DNA from 4 places in the Streptomyces sp. NPDC042364 genome. Region 2 is predicted to be linked to each of the others. Evidence: riboswitches for the same ligand, from Rfam matches in the RefSeq annotation. Region 2 holds a riboswitch; each other region holds the start of a gene.
What was found. Region 2 has a riboswitch for cobalamin ahead of AC067N_RS00070 (prenyltransferase/squalene oxidase repeat-containing protein). Riboswitches for the same ligand answer to the same signal wherever they lie in the genome.
Positions count from the first base shown of each region.

Region 1: it holds a riboswitch for cobalamin, as region 2 does, so the genes downstream of both, AC067N_RS35765 (energy-coupling factor ABC transporter permease) here and AC067N_RS00070 (prenyltransferase/squalene oxidase repeat-containing protein) in region 2, are expected to answer to the same signal.
Region 3: it holds a riboswitch for cobalamin, as region 2 does, so the genes downstream of both, AC067N_RS34880 (ribonucleoside-diphosphate reductase subunit alpha) here and AC067N_RS00070 (prenyltransferase/squalene oxidase repeat-containing protein) in region 2, are expected to answer to the same signal.
Region 4: it holds a riboswitch for cobalamin, as region 2 does, so the genes downstream of both, AC067N_RS02980 (cobalamin biosynthesis protein) here and AC067N_RS00070 (prenyltransferase/squalene oxidase repeat-containing protein) in region 2, are expected to answer to the same signal.

Region 1 covers NZ_JBWKAJ010000029.1:59,995-65,137, forward strand. The annotation lists gene AC067N_RS35745 (Fic family protein) at 1-281, shown strand, start outside; partial or broken gene AC067N_RS35750 (IS5 family transposase) at 359-786, shown strand; gene AC067N_RS35755 (TSUP family transporter) at 859-1,644, opposite strand; gene AC067N_RS35760 (DUF1775 domain-containing protein) at 1,771-2,508, opposite strand; cobalamin riboswitch at 2,753-2,936, shown strand; gene AC067N_RS35765 (energy-coupling factor ABC transporter permease) at 2,967-3,665, shown strand; gene AC067N_RS35770 (energy-coupling factor ABC transporter substrate-binding protein) at 3,662-4,021, shown strand; gene cbiQ (cobalt ECF transporter T component CbiQ) at 4,028-4,777, shown strand; gene AC067N_RS35780 (energy-coupling factor ABC transporter ATP-binding protein) at 4,774-5,143, shown strand, end outside.
Region 2 covers NZ_JBWKAJ010000001.1:9,158-14,300, reverse strand. The annotation lists gene AC067N_RS00075 (MBL fold metallo-hydrolase) at 1-946, shown strand, start outside; cobalamin riboswitch at 1,011-1,150, shown strand; gene AC067N_RS00070 (prenyltransferase/squalene oxidase repeat-containing protein) at 1,265-2,560, shown strand; gene AC067N_RS00065 (hypothetical protein) at 2,535-2,711, opposite strand; gene AC067N_RS00060 (SCO2322 family protein) at 2,698-3,426, shown strand; gene AC067N_RS00055 (energy-coupling factor transporter transmembrane component T) at 3,434-4,606, shown strand; gene AC067N_RS00050 (ABC transporter ATP-binding protein) at 4,603-5,143, shown strand, end outside.
Region 3 covers NZ_JBWKAJ010000027.1:62,715-67,857, reverse strand. The annotation lists gene mctP (monocarboxylate uptake permease MctP) at 1-730, shown strand, start outside; gene AC067N_RS34890 (nucleoside hydrolase) at 897-1,886, shown strand; partial or broken gene AC067N_RS34885 (GNAT family N-acetyltransferase) at 2,030-2,353, shown strand; cobalamin riboswitch at 2,464-2,587, shown strand; gene AC067N_RS34880 (ribonucleoside-diphosphate reductase subunit alpha) at 2,713-5,139, shown strand.
Region 4 covers NZ_JBWKAJ010000001.1:690,648-695,790, reverse strand. The annotation lists gene AC067N_RS02995 (inorganic phosphate transporter) at 255-1,514, shown strand; gene AC067N_RS02990 (hypothetical protein) at 1,543-1,764, shown strand; gene AC067N_RS02985 (hypothetical protein) at 1,853-1,999, opposite strand; cobalamin riboswitch at 2,135-2,279, shown strand; gene AC067N_RS02980 (cobalamin biosynthesis protein) at 2,379-3,377, shown strand; gene AC067N_RS02975 (cobyric acid synthase) at 3,374-4,885, shown strand; gene cobN (cobaltochelatase subunit CobN) at 4,882-5,143, shown strand, end outside.

The sequences.
Region 1 (5,143 bases), on a different contig from region 2:
GCGCAGCCAGGGCCTACCTGGACGTGGCCTTCTTCCACCCCTTCACCGATGGCAATGCCCGCCTCGCCATGCTCACCCTCGCCTATGTCCTGGAGCTGGAGGGAGTCCGGCTGGATCAGACTGGCCCTTTACAGACCACGCGCTACGCGGACGACGCTGCCGGCGCAGCTGACCTGGCTGTCCTGGTCTCCGTCCTCATCCGCTCGGCCCACCACCGAGGGCCCGCTCCTGAGAGCGCAACCTCCCGTCAAGTTCCCTTGATCAATCTGGCCGGGAGGTGAGCACGTACATCCGTACGCGGCTGAGCACGTCGGTGTGACGCCGACACTTGACGAAGCAAACGCGTGGGATGTCTGTCGACCGGGGCAAGTACGGATCGAGGATCCACTGATCACCGAGCGGACGGGTCTACCTCTGTCCGTCGGAATCTCGGGGACGAACCTGCACGACAGCCAGGCACTGATCCCCCTGGTGAAGGGCATACCGCCGATCCGCTCCCGCCGCGGGCGGCGACGCAGACCGGACAAGCTCCACGCGGACAAGGGCTACGACTAGTCCCACCTGCGGCGATGGTTACGGGGGCGTGGCATCAAGCAACGCATCGCCCGCAGGGGGATCGAGACCTCGCAGCGGCTGGGCCGCCACCGTTGGACCATCGAGCGCACCATGTCCTGGCTAGCAGGCTGCCGCTGCCTCCACCGCCGCTGTGAGCGCAAGGCCGAGCACTTCCTCGCGTTCGCGAGCATCGCCTGCACCCTCATCCGTTATCGGCGGCTCGTCTGCTAAGGAGTCCTGTCACTATGTGCGCCCGGGTCGGTCGGGTCGCGGCAGGGTCCCGCGGCGGAAGGCCGCAGGCGTTCAACGCACCGTCTGTACGGCGTACAGGACACCCACCGCCGTGGCCAGGGTGCCCAGCAGCAGCCGCAAGGCCGTCTCGGGGAGCCGTGGTTGCAGGAGTGCGCCCAGGTAGCCGCCCAGCAGACCGCCGAGGCCGCAGGCCAGGCCGAGGGACCAGACGGGGGCGATGTCGCCGGAGCCGGTGAGGGAGAGCAGGGTGAAGGCCGCGGCACCGGCCACGGAGGTGACGAAGGTCGAGGCGAGCGCGGCCGGCGCCACCCTGGCGACGGGCATGCCCCGCCCCACCAGGATCGGGCCGAGGAGGGAGCCGCCGCCGATCCCGTAGATCCCGCCCACGACGCCGACCACCAGCGCCAGGCCGGTGACCGCACGGGGCGAGGGCTCCGGCGCCTGGACACGGCGGGCGGGCCGCAGGGTGCGCAGCACGAGCCACGCGCCGAGCGGCATCAGCAGGGCGGCAACCAGGAGACGGAAGACGGTCGCGCCGGGGACCGCGAGGACCCGGACCACGGCACCGATGACGACGCCGGGCAGGGTGCCCGCCAGCAGCCCGCGGGTCAGAGGGCCGTCCAGGGCGCCCGCGCGGTGGTGACGCAACAGGGCGCCGGGCCCGGACACCACGTTGAACAGCAGGTTCGTCGGGGTGACGGCCGGGCTCGGCACACCCAGCACGCTCAGTTGGACGGGCAGCAGGAAGACCGCGCCCGAGACCCCCACGGGCGCGGTCACCGCCGCGATCAGCATGCCGACGGCGAGCCCGGCCGCCCCCGTCGACCAGATCGTCATCCGTCAGACCTCCATCCGGCCGAGCTTCATCCCTCAAAGATCATCCGTCAGACCTTCGTCCAGGAGAGCTTCATCCGTGAGACCGTCATCCGTCCGGTCCGTCGTCATCCGTCCGGTCCGTACGGGTCAGGCGGCTCCGCCGCGGCGGCCGCGCCACCACCACAGGCCACCGCCGAGGGCGAGGACGGCCGCGCCGATACCGAGGGGCACGGCCAGGGGGACGCCGTCGTCGCCGTCGGTGCTGTCCGCCGCGGGCTTCGCCGTTGCTTCCGCGGCCTCGAGGTCGGGCTCCGGCGAGGCGGTCGCCGGCGAGGGCTCCTCCGAAGGGCTGGGGGTGGGACTGACGAGTTCCGCGCCGGGAGCGGCGGGCTCCAGGTCCAGCCGGGGCGCGGGGTGACCGTGGCCGTGCCCGTCGCCGCCGGAGTCGTCCAGTTCGATCCAGCGGTCCACCTTGCCGTCGCTGTAGAACTGCAGCGTCTTGAACACCAGCGACTTCGCGTCGGGCAACTGCCGTACGGAGACGACGTACTCGGCGTCCTCCCCCACCGCGAGCTTCGGTCCCGAGACGGTGTAGCCCCGTTCGGTGGCGGCGAACTTCCAGCCCTTGGGGCCCTCTTCGTAGCCGACGTCGGCGGGGGCGATGCCCTTCGGCAGGATGACCTCCAGCTTGGTGATGCCGGCGGAGGCGGACTCCGACTCGGCGGAGAAGGTCAGCTCGACGTTCTGGTCGAGGGCGCGGGCGCCCTCCGCCTCGACCTCCGTGTGCGCCGCGGCCGGTGCCGCGGTGACGACGGCGAACGCGAGCGCGGTCGCGGTGAGGACGCCGAGACGGCGCGTGCTGCGTGCCAGGGTCGGGCGGTGCACAGCTGACTCCCTTGTACCGAAGGTGTGAAGCCTGCATTCAAGCGCAGGGCCGACGTCCGGGCCAAGGGCGGCCCGCGGTGCCGGGACGTCCGTCCTACCGGCAAATCCGCCGCACCGGGCAAGGCCGTTGGGTCCTCCCCGCGCGGTGCGGCGCGTGGGACAGCTGAGGCGTGCGCCGGGGTGTGTGCTGTTCACCACCGCCTTCACGCCCCCGTCTGCGCTTGTCAGCGGCCTTGTGGGGGCACTACTGTCACCACGCCTTGGTGAACGGGAAATCCGGTGTGATGCCGGTGCGGCCCTCGCCACTGTGATCGGGAAGTCCGGCTCCAGTCCTCGCGGACAGCCACTGGGTCCTTGTGACCCGGGAAGGCGGAGCACGGGCGGTGGTACCCGTCAGCCAGGAGACCGGCCAAGGCACGTCAACCATCCACGAGGTGCTGGAGAGGGTCTGCTGAGCCATGCACATAGCCGAGGGTTTCCTTCCCCCGGCGCACGCGATCGCCTGGGGTGTCGCGTCCGCGCCGTTCGTCGTCCACGGAGTACGGTCACTCACCCGTGAGGTCAGGGAACACCCTGAGAGCACGCTGCTGCTCGGTGCCTCGGGGGCTTTCACCTTCGTCCTGTCGGCGCTGAAGCTGCCGTCCGTCACCGGGAGTTGCTCCCACCCCACCGGCACCGGACTCGGTGCCATCCTGTTCCGGCCGCCGATCATGGCGGTGCTGGGCACCATCACCCTGCTCTTCCAGGCCCTGCTGCTCGCCCACGGCGGACTGACCACACTCGGCGCCAACGTCTTCTCCATGGCGATCGTCGGCCCCTGGGCCGGATACGCCGTCTACAAGCTGCTGCGGCACTACGACGTGCCGTTGATGGTCGCGGTGTTCTTCGGCGCGTTCTTCGCCGACCTGTCCACCTACTGCGTCACCAGTGTCCAGCTCGCGCTCGCGTTCCCCGACCCGAGCAGCGGGTTCCTGGGCGCGCTCGGCAAGTTCGGTTCCATCTTCGCCATCACCCAGCTCCCCCTCGCGGTGAGCGAGGGCCTGCTCACGGTGCTGGTGATGCGGCTTCTGGTGCAGTCGAGCAAGGGCGAGCTGACCCGGCTCGGGGTGCTCGTGGCGGGCAAGCGGGAGACGAAGAGCGAGGCGGTGGCGCGATGAGCCGGAACACGAAGATCAACGTCCTGCTGCTGCTCGTGGTGGCCGCGCTCGCGGTGCTGCCGCTGGCTCTCGGCCTCGGCGACCACAAGAAGGAGCCCTTCACGGGGGCGGACGGGGAGGCCGAGAGCGCGATCACCGAGATCGAGCCGGACTACAAGCCGTGGTTCTCGCCCCTGTACGAGCCGCCCTCCGGTGAGATCGAGTCCGCGCTGTTCTCCCTCCAGGCCGCCCTCGGCGCGGGCGTCCTCGCCTACTACTTCGGCCTGCACCGGGGCCGCCGCCAGGGCGAGGCGCGGGCACTGGCACAGCAGGAGACCGCGAGGACGCCGGCCGGGTCCGGCTCCGAAGAGGTCTGACGCCACGTGCTACCGATCGACGAGGCGGCGCACAGCAGTCGCTGGCGCCGCCGCCATCCCGTGGACAAGGCCGTGCTCGGGCTCGGCCTCACCGTGCTCGCGATCTCGCTGCCGCCCTGGCCCGGCGCGGCCCTCGTCCTGCTGACCGCGCTCGTCGTGCTGCTCGGACCGGCCGGTGTGCCGCGTCGCCGGCTGTGGCGCGCCTACCGGGTGCCGCTGGGGTTCTGTGTGACCGGGGCGCTGCCGCTGCTCGTCCAGGTCGGCGGGCCCGACGGGTTCGTGACCCTGGCCGCGGGCGGTCCGGTCCGTGCGGCGGAGCTGCTGCTGCGGACCTCCGCCGCCTCCCTGGGCGTCCTGCTGTTCGCCTTCACCACCCCCATGTCGGACCTGCTGCCGCGGCTGGTGCGGGCCGGGGTGCCCGCACCGGTGGTGGACGTCGCCCTGGTGACGTACCGCATGAGCTTCCTGCTCCTGGACTCCGTACGCCGGATCCGCGACGCGCAGGCGGCCCGGCTCGGGCACACCACCCGCGCCGCCACCTGGCGGTCCCTGGCCGGGCTCGGCGCGACCGCGTTCGTACGGGCCTTCGACCGGGCGGCGCGGCTCCAGACGGGCCTGGCCGGGCGGGGCTACGACGGCACCCTGCGCGTCCTGGTGCCCGAGGCTCGGGTCTCCGTCCGCTTCACCTCCGTCAGCGTCGTCCTCCTCGCGGCCGTGGCCGCTCTCACCTTCGTCCTGGAAAGGCCGCTGACATGAGCGAGCCCGTGCTCGTCGCCCTGCGGGGCGCGTCGTTCGCGTACGAGGACGGCCCGGCCGTGCTCAGTGAGCTCGACTTCGAGGTGCGCGAGGGGCGCGCGCTCGCCCTGCTGGGCCGCAACGGCAGCGGCAAGACGACGCTGATGCGGCTGCTCAGCGGTGGACTCCGGCCGCGTTCGGGTGAGTTGACGGTCGAGGGGCGGCCGGTGACCTACGACCGCAAGGGCCTGACCGGGCTGCGGACGACCGTTCAGCTGGTGGTGCAGGACCCGGACGACCAGCTCTTCGCGGCCTCGGTCGCCCAGGACGTGTCGTTCGGACCGCTGAACCTCGGGCTGCCCGACGACCAGGTACGGGTCCGGGTGG
Region 2 (5,143 bases):
GTACGTCGTCGACACCGACCGCGGCCCTGTGCTCGTCGACACCGGCTGGGACGACCCGGCCTCCTGGGACACGCTGTGCGAGGGCCTCGTCGCCTGCGGTACGTCGGTCGGGGAGATCACCGGCGTGGTGATCACGCACCACCACCCGGACCACCACGGCCTGTCGGGCAAGGTGCGGGAGGCGTCCGGCGCCTGGCTGGCCATGCACGCGGCGGACGCCTCGGTGGTACGGCGGACGCGGGAGACCCGGCCGGAGCGCTGGTTCACGTACATGGCGGCCAAGCTGACGGCGGCCGGCGCGCCCGAGGAGCACGTGGCCCCGCTGCGCGCCCCGCGCGGCCCCCGTACCCTGCCCGGCCTCTCCCCCGCGCTCCCCGACCGCGAGATCGTCCCCGGCGAGCTCCTCGACCTGCCGGGCCGCCGCCTCCGCGCGATCTGGACGCCCGGCCACACCCCCGGCCATGTCTGCCTGCACCTGGAGGAGGACCACCCCGCCGAACTCCCGGGCCGGGGACGGCTGTTCTCCGGGGACCACCTCCTCCCCGAGATCAGCCCGCACATCGGCCTGTACGAGGACCCCGACGACACCACCGTCACCGACCCCCTCGGCGACTACCTCGACTCCCTCGAACGCGTCGCCCGCCTGACCCCGGCCGAGGTCCTCCCGGCCCACCAGTACACCTTCACCGACGCCTCGGCCCGCGTCCGGGAGCTGCTCACGCACCACGAGTCCCGCCTCACCGACCTGCGCTCCCTCCTCACCACCCCGCTCACGCCGTGGCAGCTCGCCGAACGCATGGAGTGGAACCGCCCGTGGTCCGAGATCCCCTACGGATCGAGGAACATCGCCGTCGCCGAGGCGGAGGCCCACCTGCGCCGCCTGGTGAAGCAGGGCCGGGCGGAGGCGGTGGCGGGGAGCGACCCGGTGACGTACGTGGCGGTGTGAGACCGGGCTGCGCCCGCCGGAGGGCTCAGCGGGAGCCCCCTCCGGCACAGGTGGCCTCGGGCTGTTGGCTACCGACAGGTAGAGTGGCCGGGTCGTCACGCCCGTACAGGGGGAAGCCGGTGCAAATCCGGCGCTGACCCGCAACCGTGAGCCGATGCCGTCCGCGCGATCGGCGAGTCGGACTGCCCTGTGCGGAACTGTGACCGGCTCGCGTCACCGGCGTCCGCCGGTGTACGGCACCGTCGAGGAATACGGAGCCGAGCCGCCCGGCGTCGCGCCGTGCCGCCCGGCTCCCGTCAGGGAGAGGCACCGCCGATCATGAATGTCCGCCGCAGCGCCGCGGTCGTCGCCGTACTGGCCGCCACAGCCGGGGTCGGCACCGGACTCGGTACCGGTTTCGCACCGGCCGCCCTCGCCGACGACACCGCCCCCGCCGCGCCGTCCGCGTCGCCGTCGCAGGCGATACCCACCGGCCTGTACGGGTCGACGGACCCCAGGTACGACGGCGTATGGCGGCAGTCACTCACGCTGGTCGCGCTGGACGCCGTGGGCGAGAGGCCCGGCGCCGGGGCCGTGGAGTGGCTGCTCGGCCAGCAGTGCGCGAGCGGGGCGTTCGCGGCGTACCGGCCCGACCCCACGGCGAAGTGCGACGCCAAGACCGCCGTCGACACCAACAGCACGGCGGCCGCGGTGCAGGCGCTCGCCGCGGTCGGCGGGCACGACGCCGAGGCCGGGCGGGCCGTCGGCTGGCTGAAGGACAACCAGAACGACGACGGCGGCTGGGGCTTCACCGCCGGCGGGCCCAGCGACGCGAACTCCACGTCCGTCGTCATCGGCGCGCTGGCCGCCGTGGGCGAGAAGCCCGACGGCCAGAAGAAGGCCGGCCGTTCCCCCTACGACGCCCTGCGCGCCCTCGCCCTCCCGTGCGCCGTCGGCACCGAGGGCAGCGGCGCCTTCGCCTACCAGCCCGACAAGAAGGGCGGGCTCGCCGCCAACGCCGACGCCACGGCCGCCGCGGTGCTGGGCAGCCTGGGCGAGGGGTTCGTGGTCGACGCCGGGAAGGCGGGGGAGGGCGGCGGCGCGAACGCCGGTGCCTCGGGTGAGTGCGCAGGCGGCACCTCGCCCGAGGACGCGGCCCACAACGGTGCCGTGTACCTCGCCGGGGCCCTGACCTCCGACGGCTATCTGAAGTCCGCCCTCGCGGGCGCCGAGGACCAGCCCGACCTCGGCAACACCGCCGACGCGGTCGTGGCGCTGGCCGCCGCCGGGGAGACGAAGGCCGCCGGGAAGCCGCTGGCCTGGCTGGCGAAGAACCACGGCCCGTGGGCGGCGAAGTCCGGCCCCGCCGCGTACTCCCAGCTCATCCTCGCCGCGCACGCCACCGGCACCGATCCGCGCGACTTCGGCGGCGCGGACCTGGTGGCACAGCTGACGGAGACCGGGCCGGCCCGGGACGTGGCCGACCACACGGGCGTGCCGGGCGACGACACCGCCGACGGGGACGAGAACAGCGGCGGGGTCGCGACCGGAGTGGTGCTGGGTGCCGGACTCGGGCTCGCCGCGATCGTCGGCGCGGCGCTGACGGGGCTCACCAGGAAGCGGCGGCGGCCGTGAGCCGGTCACGGCCGCGAAGCTCCGCCGGGCGGTCGTTGCCCGGGCGCGCTTCGGTCACGCCGCCGCCGGTCACGCCGCCGGTCACGTCGCCGTCGGTGACGCCGCCGCCGGTCACGTCGCCGGTCACGTCGCCGTCGGTGACGCGACTCACGGGGGCGCGCGTCGTGGCCCGGCGCGTCACGGCCGTGTTGTCGTCGGCCGTGGTGCTGCTGTTCGTGCTGGTGGGGCTGGGCGGGCAGGCCCATGCCGCCGCCTATCGGTACTGGTCCTTCTGGGACCGGACGTCGGACGGCTCCGGCTGGGTGTACGCCATGCAGGGGCCGTCGACCGCCCGGCCCTCGGACGGGGACGTGCAGGGTTTCCGGTTCGCCGTCAGCGAGGACTCGGACGACGCCGCGAAGCCGCGCGGGGCCGCCGGCTTCGACGCCATCTGCTCGGGTACGGCCGCCCGCGACGGACAGAAGCGGATCGCGCTCGTCATCGACTTCGGCACGGCCGCGGACGCCCCGGCGGGTGAGACGCCCCCGTCGGCGCGTACCGCGTGTGCGCGCGTGCCGTCGGACGCGACCAGCGCCGACGCGCTCGCGGCCGTGGCGAAGCCGCTCCGCTACGACACGAACGCGCTGCTCTGCTCGATCGCCGGTTACCCCCGGAAGGGCTGCGGGGAGGTCGTCGCGGGTGACGGGGCGGCCGACACGTCCGGCTCGGCTCCGAGGACCACCGGCCCCGACGCCTCAGCCGCTTCCGGCGGCACCGGCACGTCCGACGAGAAGGGCCCGTCCGTCGGCCTGTTCGTGGGCGCGGGCGCCGTCGCGGTGCTCGGCGCGGCGGCGGCGTGGCAGGCCGGGCGACGCCGCCGTGGGTAGCCATGGGCTGTCGTACCGCCGGCGCCCCGTGCGGCGCGGGCACCGGGGGCGTTCCGTGCACCCCCTCGCCTGGTGGCTCTGGGCCCTGGGGCTCGGCACCGCCGCGTCCCGCACCACCAACCCCCTCCTTCTGGGCCTCCTCATAGCCGTGGCGGGGTATGTCGTGGCGACGCACCGCACGGACGCCCCCTGGGCCCGCTCGTACACCGCGTTCGTGAAGCTCGGCCTGGCGGTGCTGGTGATCCGGCTGGCCTTCGCGGTGGTGCTCGGCTCCCCCGTCCCCGGCACGCACACCCTCCTCACGCTCCCCGAAGTCCCGCTGCCCGGCTGGGCGCAGGGCATCCGCCTGGGCGGGCGGGTGACGGCGGAGGGGGTGCTGTTCGCGCTGTACGACGGTCTGCGGCTCGCCGCGCTCCTCATCTGCGTCGGCGCCGCGAACGCCCTGGCGAACCCGGCCCGTCTGCTGAAGTCGCTGCCGGGCGCGCTGTACGAGGCGGGCGTGGCGGTGGTGGTGGCGATGACGTTCGCCCCGCATCTGGTGGCGGACGTGCAGCGGTTGCGGGCCGCCCGGCGGCTGCGCGGGCGGCCGGACCGGGGAGTCCGGGGTCTGCTCCAGGTCGGACTGCCGGTGCTGGAGGGCGCGTTGGAACGGTCGGTCGCCCTGGCCGCCGCGATGGACTCACGCGGGTACGGCCGCACCGCCGAGGTCCCGGCCCCCGTCCGCCGTACGACCGCCGCGCTCACCCTCGGCGGACTGCTCGGCGTCTGCGCGGGAACGTACGGCGTACTGACCGCCGCGGGCGGCAGCTACGGCCTCCCCGTGCTGCTCACCGGTCTGGCCGCCGCGCTCGCGGGCCTGCGGCTGGGCGGCCGTCGCTCGCCCCGCACCCGCTACCGGCCGGACGCGTGGGACGCACGGGCGTCGCTGGTGGGGGCGTCGGGCGCCGCCGTCGCCGTACTCCTGGTCCTCTGCGCGGCGTACGACTCCGCCGCCCTGCACCCCACCGTCGTCCCCCTCACCGCCCCGGACCTCCCGCTGTGGCCGGCCGCCGCGATCCTGGTGGGCCTGCTGCCGTCCTTCACCGTGCCCGGGCCGCAGGCTCCGGCTCCGGCTCCGGCCGCCTTCGTCACCCCCACCGCTCCCGCCGTCATCACCGCCCCCGGCAAGGAAGACGCATGATCCGCTTCGAGGACGTGTCCGTCACGTACGACGGTGCGGCCGAACCCACCGTCCAGGGACTCGACTTCGAGGTCCCGGAAGGTGAACTCGTCCTGCTGGTCGGGCCGTCGGGGGTCGGGAAGTCGACGGTTCTGGGCGCCGTGAACGGGCTCGTACCGCACTTCACCGGGGGCACCCTGCGCGGGCGGGTCACGGTGGCGGGCCGGGACACCCGTACGCACAAGCCGCGCGAACTCGCCGATGTGGTGGGCGTGGTGGGGCAGGATCCGCTCGCCCACTTCGTCACGGACACGGTCGAGGACGAACTCGCCTACGGCATGGAGTCGTTGGGCCTGGCTCCGGCCGTGATGCGGCGGCGGGTGGAGGAGACCCTGGACCTCCTCGGCCTCGCCGACCTCCGCGACCGGCCCATCGCGACGCTCTCCGGGGGTCAGCAGCAGCGTGTCGCCATCGGTTCGGTGCTCACCCCGCACCCCGACGTCCTGGTCCTGGACGAGCCGACCTCCGCGCTGGACCCCGCTGCCGCGGAGGAGGTCC
Region 3 (5,143 bases), on a different contig from region 2:
GATGCTGGGCCTGCTCGCCCTGCTGGGCTTCATGGCGATCGCGGCCGGCGTCAAGGTGCAGAACGGCCAGCTCGCGATCCCGCAGCTGTTCGAGACCATGTTCCCGGACTGGTTCGCGGGCGTGGCCTTCGCGGCGATCGGCATCGGCGCCCTGGTTCCCGCGGCGATCATGTCCATCGCCGCGGCGAACCTTTTCACCCGCAACATCTACAAGGACTTCCTCAAGCCGGACGCCACGCCCGCGCAGGAGACCAAGGTCTCCAAGCTGGTGTCGCTCCTGGTGAAGGTCGGTGCGCTGGTCTTCGTCCTGACGATGGACAAGACCGTCGCCATCAACTTCCAGCTCCTCGGCGGCATCTGGATCCTCCAGACCTTCCCGGCCCTCGTCGGCGGCCTCTTCACCCGCTGGTGCCACCGCTGGGCACTCCTCGCCGGCTGGGCGGTCGGCATGATCTACGGGACGGTCGCCGCGTGGAACGTCTCCTCGCCGACCCAGAAGCACTTCGGCGGCTCCTCGGCGGAGATCCCCGGCATCGGTGAGATCGGCTACATCGGCCTCACCGCCTTCGTCCTCAATGCCGTCGTCACCGTGGTCCTCACCTTCGTCCTGCGAGCGGCCAAGGCCCCCGACGGTATCGACGAGACCAAGCCGAGCGACTACACGGCCGACGCGGGTGACGCGGGCGTCCAGGTGGAACTGCCTCCGGCGACAGCGGGTTCGAGCCACTGATCCATAGGACGTGAAGGACCCCGCGCCCCCGGGAAAGGCCGAAGCCCGTGTGCCGGGCCGAGGCCTTCCGCAGGGCAGAGGCCCCGCGACGGGCCGAAGGCCCGAAAGGGGCGCGGGGAACTGCGCGAACAACCACGGCGAACCCGCACCCGGCTACCCTGACCCCGTGACCGTCCGCACACCGATCGTCCTGGACAGCGACCCCGGTATCGACGACGCCGTAGCCCTCCAGTACCTGCTCGGCACGGGCCTGTGGGACCTCAAGGCCTACACCTCGGTCGGCGGCAACCTCCCCGCCGACGCCACCTACCGCAACGCCCGCGCCCTGGCCCGCGCCCTCCGCATCGACACCGACGTCCCGGTGCACCGAGGCGCGGGCCGCCCTCTCTCCCGCCTCCCCTACCGCGAGGCATCCGCCTTCCACGGCCCGGCCGGCCTCGGCGAGGAATCGCTGCCCGACTCCACCGCCCCGCACGCCCCGGAGTCCTCCGCGCAGGCCCTGCTGCGCCTGTCCCGCGAGTACGAGGGCGAGCTGACGGTCTGCGCCACCGGCCCGCTCACGAACGTCGCGATCGCGCTGCTGGAGGATCCCGGCTTCGCCCGCCGCGTCGGGAAGTTCGTGTTCATGGGCGGCGCCGCGCAGGTGCCGGGGAACTTCACGCCGGTCGCCGAGTTCAACATCTGGGCCGACCCGGACGCCGCCGAGATCGTGCTCTCCTCCGGCATCCCCTTCACCATGGTCGACCTGGACGCATCCCACGGCCGGCTGTTCCGCCCCGCGGACCTCGCGGCACTGGAGGCGGCGGGGCCCGGCGCAGCCCTCGCCGCCCGGCTGATGCGGACGTACATGAACGCCTACACCCGTCACGGCGGGGACGGTACGTGTCCGCTGCACGATCCGCTGGCCGTGGGGGTGTGCGGGGACGAGGCGTTCGTGACGACCGCCGAAGGGGCCGTGGTGGTGGAGTGTGCGAGCGAACTCACTCGGGGCCAGACCGTGTTCGTGCCCGCCGACGCCCGGCGGATCTACTACTCCGAGTCCCCCGCCCTGACCGCCCGCCTCCGCGCCACCGGCCGCGTCGCCCTCGGCCCGGGCCCCCACGACTTCAGCGAGCACTTCGTGACGACGCTGCCGCACTGGCCGGCGGTGGCCTGACCGACCCACCCGGTCCGAACGGCCGCCCGGTCCGAACACCTCACGCGGCGTCACAGACCCACCCGCGCCGACAATCACAAGATCAACCGTCCCTGTGGACAACCGCAGACCTGCCGACCGGCCCCTCGTGCAGACTGCGATCCATGGACATCACGATCAGGTACATCTCCCCCGACGCCTACGCCGACCTCGGCGAGATCACCACCCAGGCCCACCTCCCGGACGGACTGCTGGACTTCGGCGAGAGCGACGATTACCTCGGGGAGCTTCGGGACGTGGCGAAGCGGGCCGCCGCGGCCGAGGTGCTCGTCCCCGCGACGGACGGACGGGTGGCCGGAGGCGTGACCTTCGTCCCGGCCGGAGGCGCCATGGCCGACATCGCCGCCGCGGGCGAGGCCGAGATCCCGATCCCGGCGGGCGACCACGCGGCCCACGGCCGTGGCATCGGCGAGGCCCCGGTGCGGGCCCCGCACTTCCCGGACCTCACGATGCTCACCTATGAGTTGACGCCATGACACGCTCCGAAGTCACCACGACACAACATCTGGGGGTGGAGCGGCAGCCCAACACAAGATGTATGCTCATGCTCGCTGTCGCCGCAGGGGAATCCGGTGCGAATCCGGAACTGTCCCGCAACGGTGTACTTGCGTGCGTTCGCACGCGAGTCCAGTCCGAGGACCTGCCGACAGTGCGCCCGGCCGTCCGGTCCGGGTGCCCTGACGTCCGGGCCTCGTGGAGTGGGCCGGTGGACGCGACGCCCCCGTGCGCTCGTGTGCTGCTGCCTGCCCTCCGCAGGGCCCCGTGCCGAGCGAGGGAGAGCCCCCACGTGACCATCGCGCCAGCCGACCCGGTTTCAGCCGCCCCGGCCCACGCCGGACCGGCTTCCGCCACCCCGGCGACGGAGACCGACGGTCCCGGTGCCGCCCTGCTGCGGACCCTGACCGAGCTGACCTCCGACCTCCCCGACGCCGACCCCGGCCGGGTCGCCGCCGCCGCGCTGCGCGGCCGGTCCGCACGGGCGGACGAGACGGAGCTGCGCGAGCTGGCCACGGAGGCGGCCGCCGGCCTCATCTCCGAGGACCCCGCCTACTCGAAGCTGGCCTCCCGTCTGCTGACGATCTCCATCCGCGCCGAGGCCGCCTCCCAGGGCGTCACGACGTTCACGGAGTCCGTCGCCGTGGGCCACCGGGAAGGGCTCATCGCCGACCGCACGGCGGAATTCGCGCGCCTGCACGCCGAGCGTCTCGACGCGCTCGTCGACCCTGCCGCCGACGACCGCTTCGGCTACTTCGGGCTGCGCACGCTGCACAGCCGCTACCTCCTCAGGCACCCGATCACCCGCAAGGTCGTGGAGACGCCGCAACACTTCATGCTGCGGGTGGCGAGCGGTCTCGCGGAGGACGACACCGCTCGGTCCGTGGACGAGGTCGCCGCGCTCTACGGGCTGATGAGCCGCCTCGACTACCTGCCCTCCTCCCCCACCCTCTTCAACTCGGGTACGCGGCACCCCCAGATGTCGTCCTGCTACCTCCTCGACTCCCCGCTGGACGAGCTGGACTCCATCTATGACCGCTACCACCAGGTGGCCCGTCTCTCGAAGCACGCGGGCGGCATCGGGCTGTCGTACTCCCGCATCCGTTCGCGCGGTTCGCTGATCCGTGGCACCAACGGGCACTCCAATGGCATCGTGCCGTTCCTGAAGACCCTGGACGCCTCGGTCGCCGCCGTGAACCAGGGCGGCCGGCGCAAGGGCGCGGCCGCGGTCTACCTGGAGACCTGGCACTCCGACATCGAGGAGTTCCTGGAGCTGCGCGACAACACCGGTGAGGACGCCCGCCGTACGCACAACCTGAACCTGGCCCACTGGATCCCGGACGAGTTCATGCGCCGGGTCAACGCGGACGAGCAGTGGTCGCTGTTCTCCCCGGCCGACGTGCCCGAGCTGGTCGACCTGTGGGGCGAGGAGTTCGACGCGGCGTACCGCAAGGCGGAGGCGGACGGGCTGGCGCGGAAGACCATCCCGGCCCGTGACCTGTACGGCCGCATGATGCGGACGCTCGCGCAGACCGGCAACGGCTGGATGACGTTCAAGGACGCCGCCAACCGCACCGCCAACCAGACGGCCGAACCGGGCCACGTCGTCCACTCCTCCAACCTCTGCACGGAGATCCTGGAGGTCACGGACGACGGGGAGACGGCGGTCTGCAACCTGGGCTCGGTGAACCTGGGCGCCTTCGTCGACCCGGCGACCGGTGACCTCGACTGGCAGCGGCTGGACGAGACCGTCCGCACCGCCGTGACCTTCCTGGACCGGGTCGTCGACATCAACTTCTACCCGACCGAGCAGGCGGGTCGTTCGAACGCCAAGTGGCGCCCCGTGGGCCTCGGCGCGATGGGCCTCCAGGACGTCTTCTTCAAGCTGCGTCTGCCCTTCGACTCGGCCGAGGCGAAGGCCCTGTCCACCCGGATCGCCGAGCGCATCATGCTCGCCGCGTACGAGGCCTCCACCGACCTCGCCGAGCGCAACGGCCCGCTGCCGGCCTGGGAGAAGACCCGTACGGCCCGCGGTGTGCTGCACCCCGACCACTACGGCGTCGAGTTCACCTGGCCGGAGCGCTGGGCGGCCCTGCGCGAGCGCGTCGCGGCCGTCGGCATGCGCAACTCGCTGCTCCTCGCCATCGCGCCCACGGCGACCATCGCCTCCATCGCCGGTGTGTACGAGTGCATCGAGCCGCAGGTCTCCAACCTCTTCAAGCGCGAGACCCTCTCCGGTGAGTTCCTCCAGGTCAACTCCTATCTGGTGAAGGACCTCAAGGAGCTGGGCGTCTGGGACGCACGCACCCGTGAGGCGCTGCGCGACTCGAACGGCTCGGTTCAGGACTTCGCGTGGGTCCCGGACGACATCCGGGCGCTGTACCGCACGGCCTGGGAGATCCCCCAGCGTGGTCTGATCGACATGGCCGCCGCCCGCACCCCGTATCTGGACCAGGCCCAGTCGCTGAACCTGTTCCTGGAGACGCCGACCATCGGCAAGCTCTCCTCGATGTACGCGTATGCCTGGAAGTCGGGGCTGAAGACGACGTACTACCTGCGCTCGCGCCCGGCGACGCGCATCGCCCGCGCCGCCCAGGGCCAGGGCCAGGCACAGCCGCCCGCCCAGCCCGAGAAGACCATCCCCGTCCAGCAGGCGGCCGATCCCGATGCCGTCGCCTGCTCCCTGGAGAACCCCGAGTCCTGCGAAGCCTGCCAGTAACTCC
Region 4 (5,143 bases), 680 kb from region 2:
CCCACGGCTCCCTGCCCCGGGGGAGGGACTTCACGCACAAGTGACACGGATCACACGCGGAGGTCGGTGCTCCGTTTCAGTTCGAGGAAACCGGGGAAGGGGCGGGGCCGATCCGCCGGAACAGCCCTCCGTCGACACAAGCGGAACCCCGGCAGCCCGATCGCTACACTCTCCGGCCCGCCTCAGTTCATCTTCCGTTCACCCAGGCTGCTTACGGTCCACGTGCCACTGACGTCCGAAAGAAGCCCGGGTAAATGGAAAACTTCTCGCTGATCCTCGCGATCGTGGTCATCACCGCGCTCGCGTTCGATTTTACGAACGGTTTCCACGACACCGCCAACGCGATGGCCACCACCATCTCGACCGGCGCCATGAAGCCCAAGGTCGCGGTGGCCATGTCCGCCGTGCTCAACCTTGTCGGCGCGTTCCTTTCCATCGAGGTCGCCAACACCATCTCCAAGGGGCTCGTCGACGAGTCCGGCATCCAGCCAGAGGTCATATTCGCGGCGCTCGTGGGCGCCATCCTCTGGAACCTGCTGACCTGGCTCGTGGGGCTTCCCTCCAGCTCGTCGCACGCCCTGATGGGCGGCCTGATCGGTGCCACGATCGCCTCGGTCGGCACGGGCGCGGTCCACGGTGACGTGCTCGTCACCAAGGTGCTGATCCCCGCCGTCGCGGCTCCGCTGGTCGCCGGCATCGCGGCGATGTTCGCGACGCGGCTGACGTACAAGCTCGGGCGGCACACGAGCGACAAGGCCGCCGGCAAGGGCTACCGCGCCGGTCAGATCGCCTCCGCCGGTCTGGTCTCGCTGGCCCACGGCACGAACGACGCCCAGAAGACGATGGGCATCATCACCCTGGCCCTGGTCGCCGGCGGCGCTCTCGCGCCGGACTCCGACCCGCCGGTCTGGGTCATCGTCTCCGCCGGTCTGGCCATCGCTCTCGGCACCTACCTGGGCGGCTGGCGCATCATCCGCACCATGGGCAAGGGCCTGACCGACCTCCAGCCGCAGCAGGGCTTCGCCGCCCAGACCAGCGCGGCGACGGTCATCCTGGCCTCCTCCCACCTCGGCTTCTCCCTCTCCACCACGCACTCGGTCTCCGGTGCGGTCATGGGTGCGGGCCTGGGCCGCAAGGGCGGTGTGGTCCGCTGGTCCACCGCGACCCGGATGTTCGTGGCCTGGGGCCTGACCCTGCCGGCCGCGGCGCTCGTCGCCGCGCTCGCCGAGTGGGTGACGTCCCACGGCACGTGGGGCACGGCCGTCGTCGCGGTCTTCCTCGTCGCCTCCAGCGCCGCGATCTGGGTGATCTCGCGCCGTGAGGTGGTCGACCACACCAACGTGAACGACACCGAGGAGCCCCCCGGTGTGGTGACCACGGCCATCGCCGCGGTGACCCCGCCGCCGGTCGGCGCCGTGACCGAGGACCTCGCGGCGACGATCCCGGCCCCCGCGGCCGCGACGGCCACCGCCGAGACCCCGACCGGTCCCTCCGCCCCCACTCCGGCCGTCTGAGCCCCGCGCCCCCTAGGAAGACACCACCATGCACATCGACTGGGCAGCACTCGGCTCCGTCTTCGGAGTCAGCCTCGTGGTCACCGTGGCCCTCGTCGGCCTGTTCACCCTGGGGATCGTCGGCCTCTCGAAGCGGGAGACGGCGACGGCCTCCGGCGGCTCGGCCGCACTCGCCACGACGGCGGCGTACGCCTGCTTCGCGGCGTGCGCGGCGGCGGTGGGCTACGGGATCTACCTGATCATGGCCTGAGGTCACGGACCTCCGTCCCGCCTCCCCCAGGACACCACGGCGAACCCCCTGTGCCGGCCACCTCGGCACAGGGGGTTCGCCGTCTCGTTCACCGCGTCCGCTGACCGGGGTTCAGACCCCACCACAGGCCCGCCCCCGTGGCGGCGAGGACGGTCACCACCATCCGGACGACGGCTCGTGCCTCCGCCTCCGGCACCAACAGCGAGGCGAGCGCGCCGGCTCCGACGGCGAGCACCCCGGCGACCGTGCTGAAGCGCACCGGCGGGGCGGCGGGAAAGAGTACGGAAAGCGTCGATTCGGACGGCTGACGCCGTTTCAGCGGTGTGGGGCTCAGCACACCGCTGCGCCGCAGGTCAGCGGCGAGTTGACGGGTCTTCCGGGGGCGTGGTGGACTGCCGGGGCCATCTACGACGGCAGGAGAGGAAGCCGGTGCGAGTCCGGCGCGGTCCCGCCACTGTCACCGGGGAAGAACCTTCCCCGGGAGCCAGGAACTCTCGTCGTCGGTCTCGTCGAACCAGGGCGTGGACACCCTGAGTGAGGACATATCGCCATGCGCGGCTGCCATGTGGGATCCAGCATCCGGTCCTTGCCCGACCCCGCGATCGGCTGAACGCGTGCGTGCCGATCGCGTCTTCGCGTACGGCGCCACCGCCGGACTCCTCGGTGACCTGCTGCTCGGCGATCCCCGCCGGGGGCACCCCGTCGCCGTGTTCGGACGGGCCGCGGGCGCCGTGGAGCGGGTGTTGTGGCGGGACCACCGGGGGTGGGGCGCGCTGCACACCGTGGTGTGCGCCGGCGGCGCCGTGGCGCTGGGGGCGGTGGCCGCGGCGGCGGCTCGGCCGTCCCGTGCGGCGTCCGTCGCGCTGACCGGCGCGGCCACCTGGGCCGTCGTCGGGGGGACCTCCCTGGTGTGCGAGGCCCGTGCCGTCGGGCGGGCGCTGGAGGACGGGGACGTCGAGGCCGCGCGGGCCCGGCTGCCGCATCTGTGCGGACGGGACCCCCAGGCGCTGGACGCGGACGGGATCGCCCGGGCCGTGGTCGAGTCCGTCGCCGAGAACACCTCGGACGCCGTGGTCGGGGCGTTGGTGTGGGGGGCGGTGGGGGGTGTGCCCGGACTCGTCGGGTTCCGGGCCGTCAACACACTGGACGCCATGGTCGGGCACAGGTCGCCGCGTCATCGGCGGTACGGGTGGGCGTCGGCCCGGCTCGACGACGTGGCGGGGTGGCCGGGGGCCCGGCTCACCGCCCTGCTGGCCGCGGCGGCCGGCGGGGACGCCCGGGGGGCCGTACGGGCCTGGCGGGCGGACGCGCGGAAGCATCCGAGCCCCAACGCCGGTCCCGTGGAGGCGTCGTTCGCCGGGGCGCTCGGCGTCCGGCTGGGAGGCACGTTGTCGTACGGGGGGCGGGTCGAGCACCGGCCCGTGCTGAACACGGAGGGGCGGGCCGTCGCCGTGGGGGACATCGAGCGGGCCGTCCGGCTGTCGCGGCGCGTGAGCTGGCTCGCGCTCGGCGTCAGCGCGGGCGCGTCGCTGCTGCGGGGCCGCATCACGCGGCGCCCGGCGCCGGGGGGCGCCAACGGCCGCCGCGGACGGGCGAAGGGGGCGTCGTCATGACGGGCGGGGGGCTGCTGGTCGCCGGTACCACCTCCGACGCCGGCAAGAGCGTCGTCACCGCCGGGATCTGCCGGTGGCTGGTGCGACAGGGCGTCAAGGTCGCGCCGTTCAAGGCGCAGAACATGTCCCTCAACTCGTTCGTGACGAGGGAGGGCGCCGAGATCGGGCGGGCCCAGGCCATGCAGGCGCAGGCCTGCCGGGTGGAGCCGACGGCCCTGATGAATCCGGTGCTGCTCAAGCCCGGCGGGGAGCAGAGCAGCCAGGTCGTGCTGCTCGGCAAGCCCGTCGGGGAGTTGAGCGCGCGGGGCTACCACGGGGGGCGGCAGCAGCGGCTGCTGGGCACCGTGCTCGACTGTCTTGCCGAGTTGCGGGGCACGTATGACGCGGTGATCTGTGAAGGGGCCGGGAGTCCCGCCGAGATCAATCTCCGGCGGACCGACATCGTCAACATGGGGATCGCCCGCAACGCCGGGCTCCCCGTGCTCGTCGTCGGCGACATCGACCGCGGCGGGGTGTTCGCCTCGTTCTTCGGGACGGTGGCGCTGCTCTCGCCCGAGGACCAGGCGCTCGTCGCCGGGTTCCTCGTCAACAAGTTCCGCGGGGACGTCTCCCTGCTGGAGCCGGGGCTCGACATGCTGCACGGGCTGACGGGGCGCCGGACGTACGGGGTGCTGCCGTTCCGGCACGGGCTCGGCATCGACGAGGAGGACGGCCTCAGGGTGTCCCTGAGGGGGACGGTCCGCGAGTCGAACGTGTCGCCGCCCGTCGGGGAGGACGTGCTGCGGGTCGCCGTCTGCGCGATCCCGCTGATGTCCAACTTCACCGACGTCGACGCGCTCGCCGCCGAACCCGGCGTCGTGGTGCGGTTCGTGGACCGGCCCGAGGAACTGGCCGACGCGGACCTCGTCGTCGTCCCGGGCACCCGGGGCACCGTACGGGCCCTGGAGTGGCTGCACGAGCGGGGTCTCGCGGACGCGCTGCGCGGCAGGGCCGCCGCACACCGGCCCGTGCTCGGCATCTGCGGCGGCTTCCAGCTCCTCGGCGAGCACATCGAGGACGAGGTCGAGAGCCGGCGGGGCCGGGTGGAGGGGCTCGGGGTGCTGCCCGTACGGGTGCGGTTCGCGCGGGAGAAGACCCTCACCCGCCCGGAGGGCGAGGCCCTCGGGGAGCACGTCACGGGGTACGAGATCCATCACGGGGTCGCCGAGGTCCTCGGGGGCGCCCCCTTCCTGGACGGCTGCCGGGTCGGCCAGACCTGGGGCACGCACTGGCACGGGTCGCTGGAGTCGGACGGGTTCCGGCGGGCCTTTCTGCGCGAGGTGGCGGCCGCCGCGGGCCGCCGTTTCGTGCCGGCCGCCGACACGTCGTTCGCCGGGCTGCGCGAGGAGCAGCTGGACCGGCTCGGCGATCTCATCGAGGAACACGCGGACACGGACGCGCTGTGGCGGCTCATCGAGTCGGGCGCGCCGCAAGGACTGCCTTTCATTCCACCGGGAGCGCCCGCATGAGCACTGGCACTGTGTTGTTGTTGTCGACCGCCGACACGGATCTGCTGGCGGCCCGCGCCGCTTCCGGCGCCTCGTACCGGATCGGCAACCCGACCCGCGTCGACGTGAGAGAGGAGCTGCCCGGTCTCCTCGACGGCGCGGACATCGCCGTCGTACGGCTGCTGGGCGGCAAGCGGGCCTGGGAGGACGGGCTCGCCGCGCTGAGGGCCGCCGGCATCCCGACCGTGCTGCTCGGCGGTGAGGCCGTGCCGGACGCCG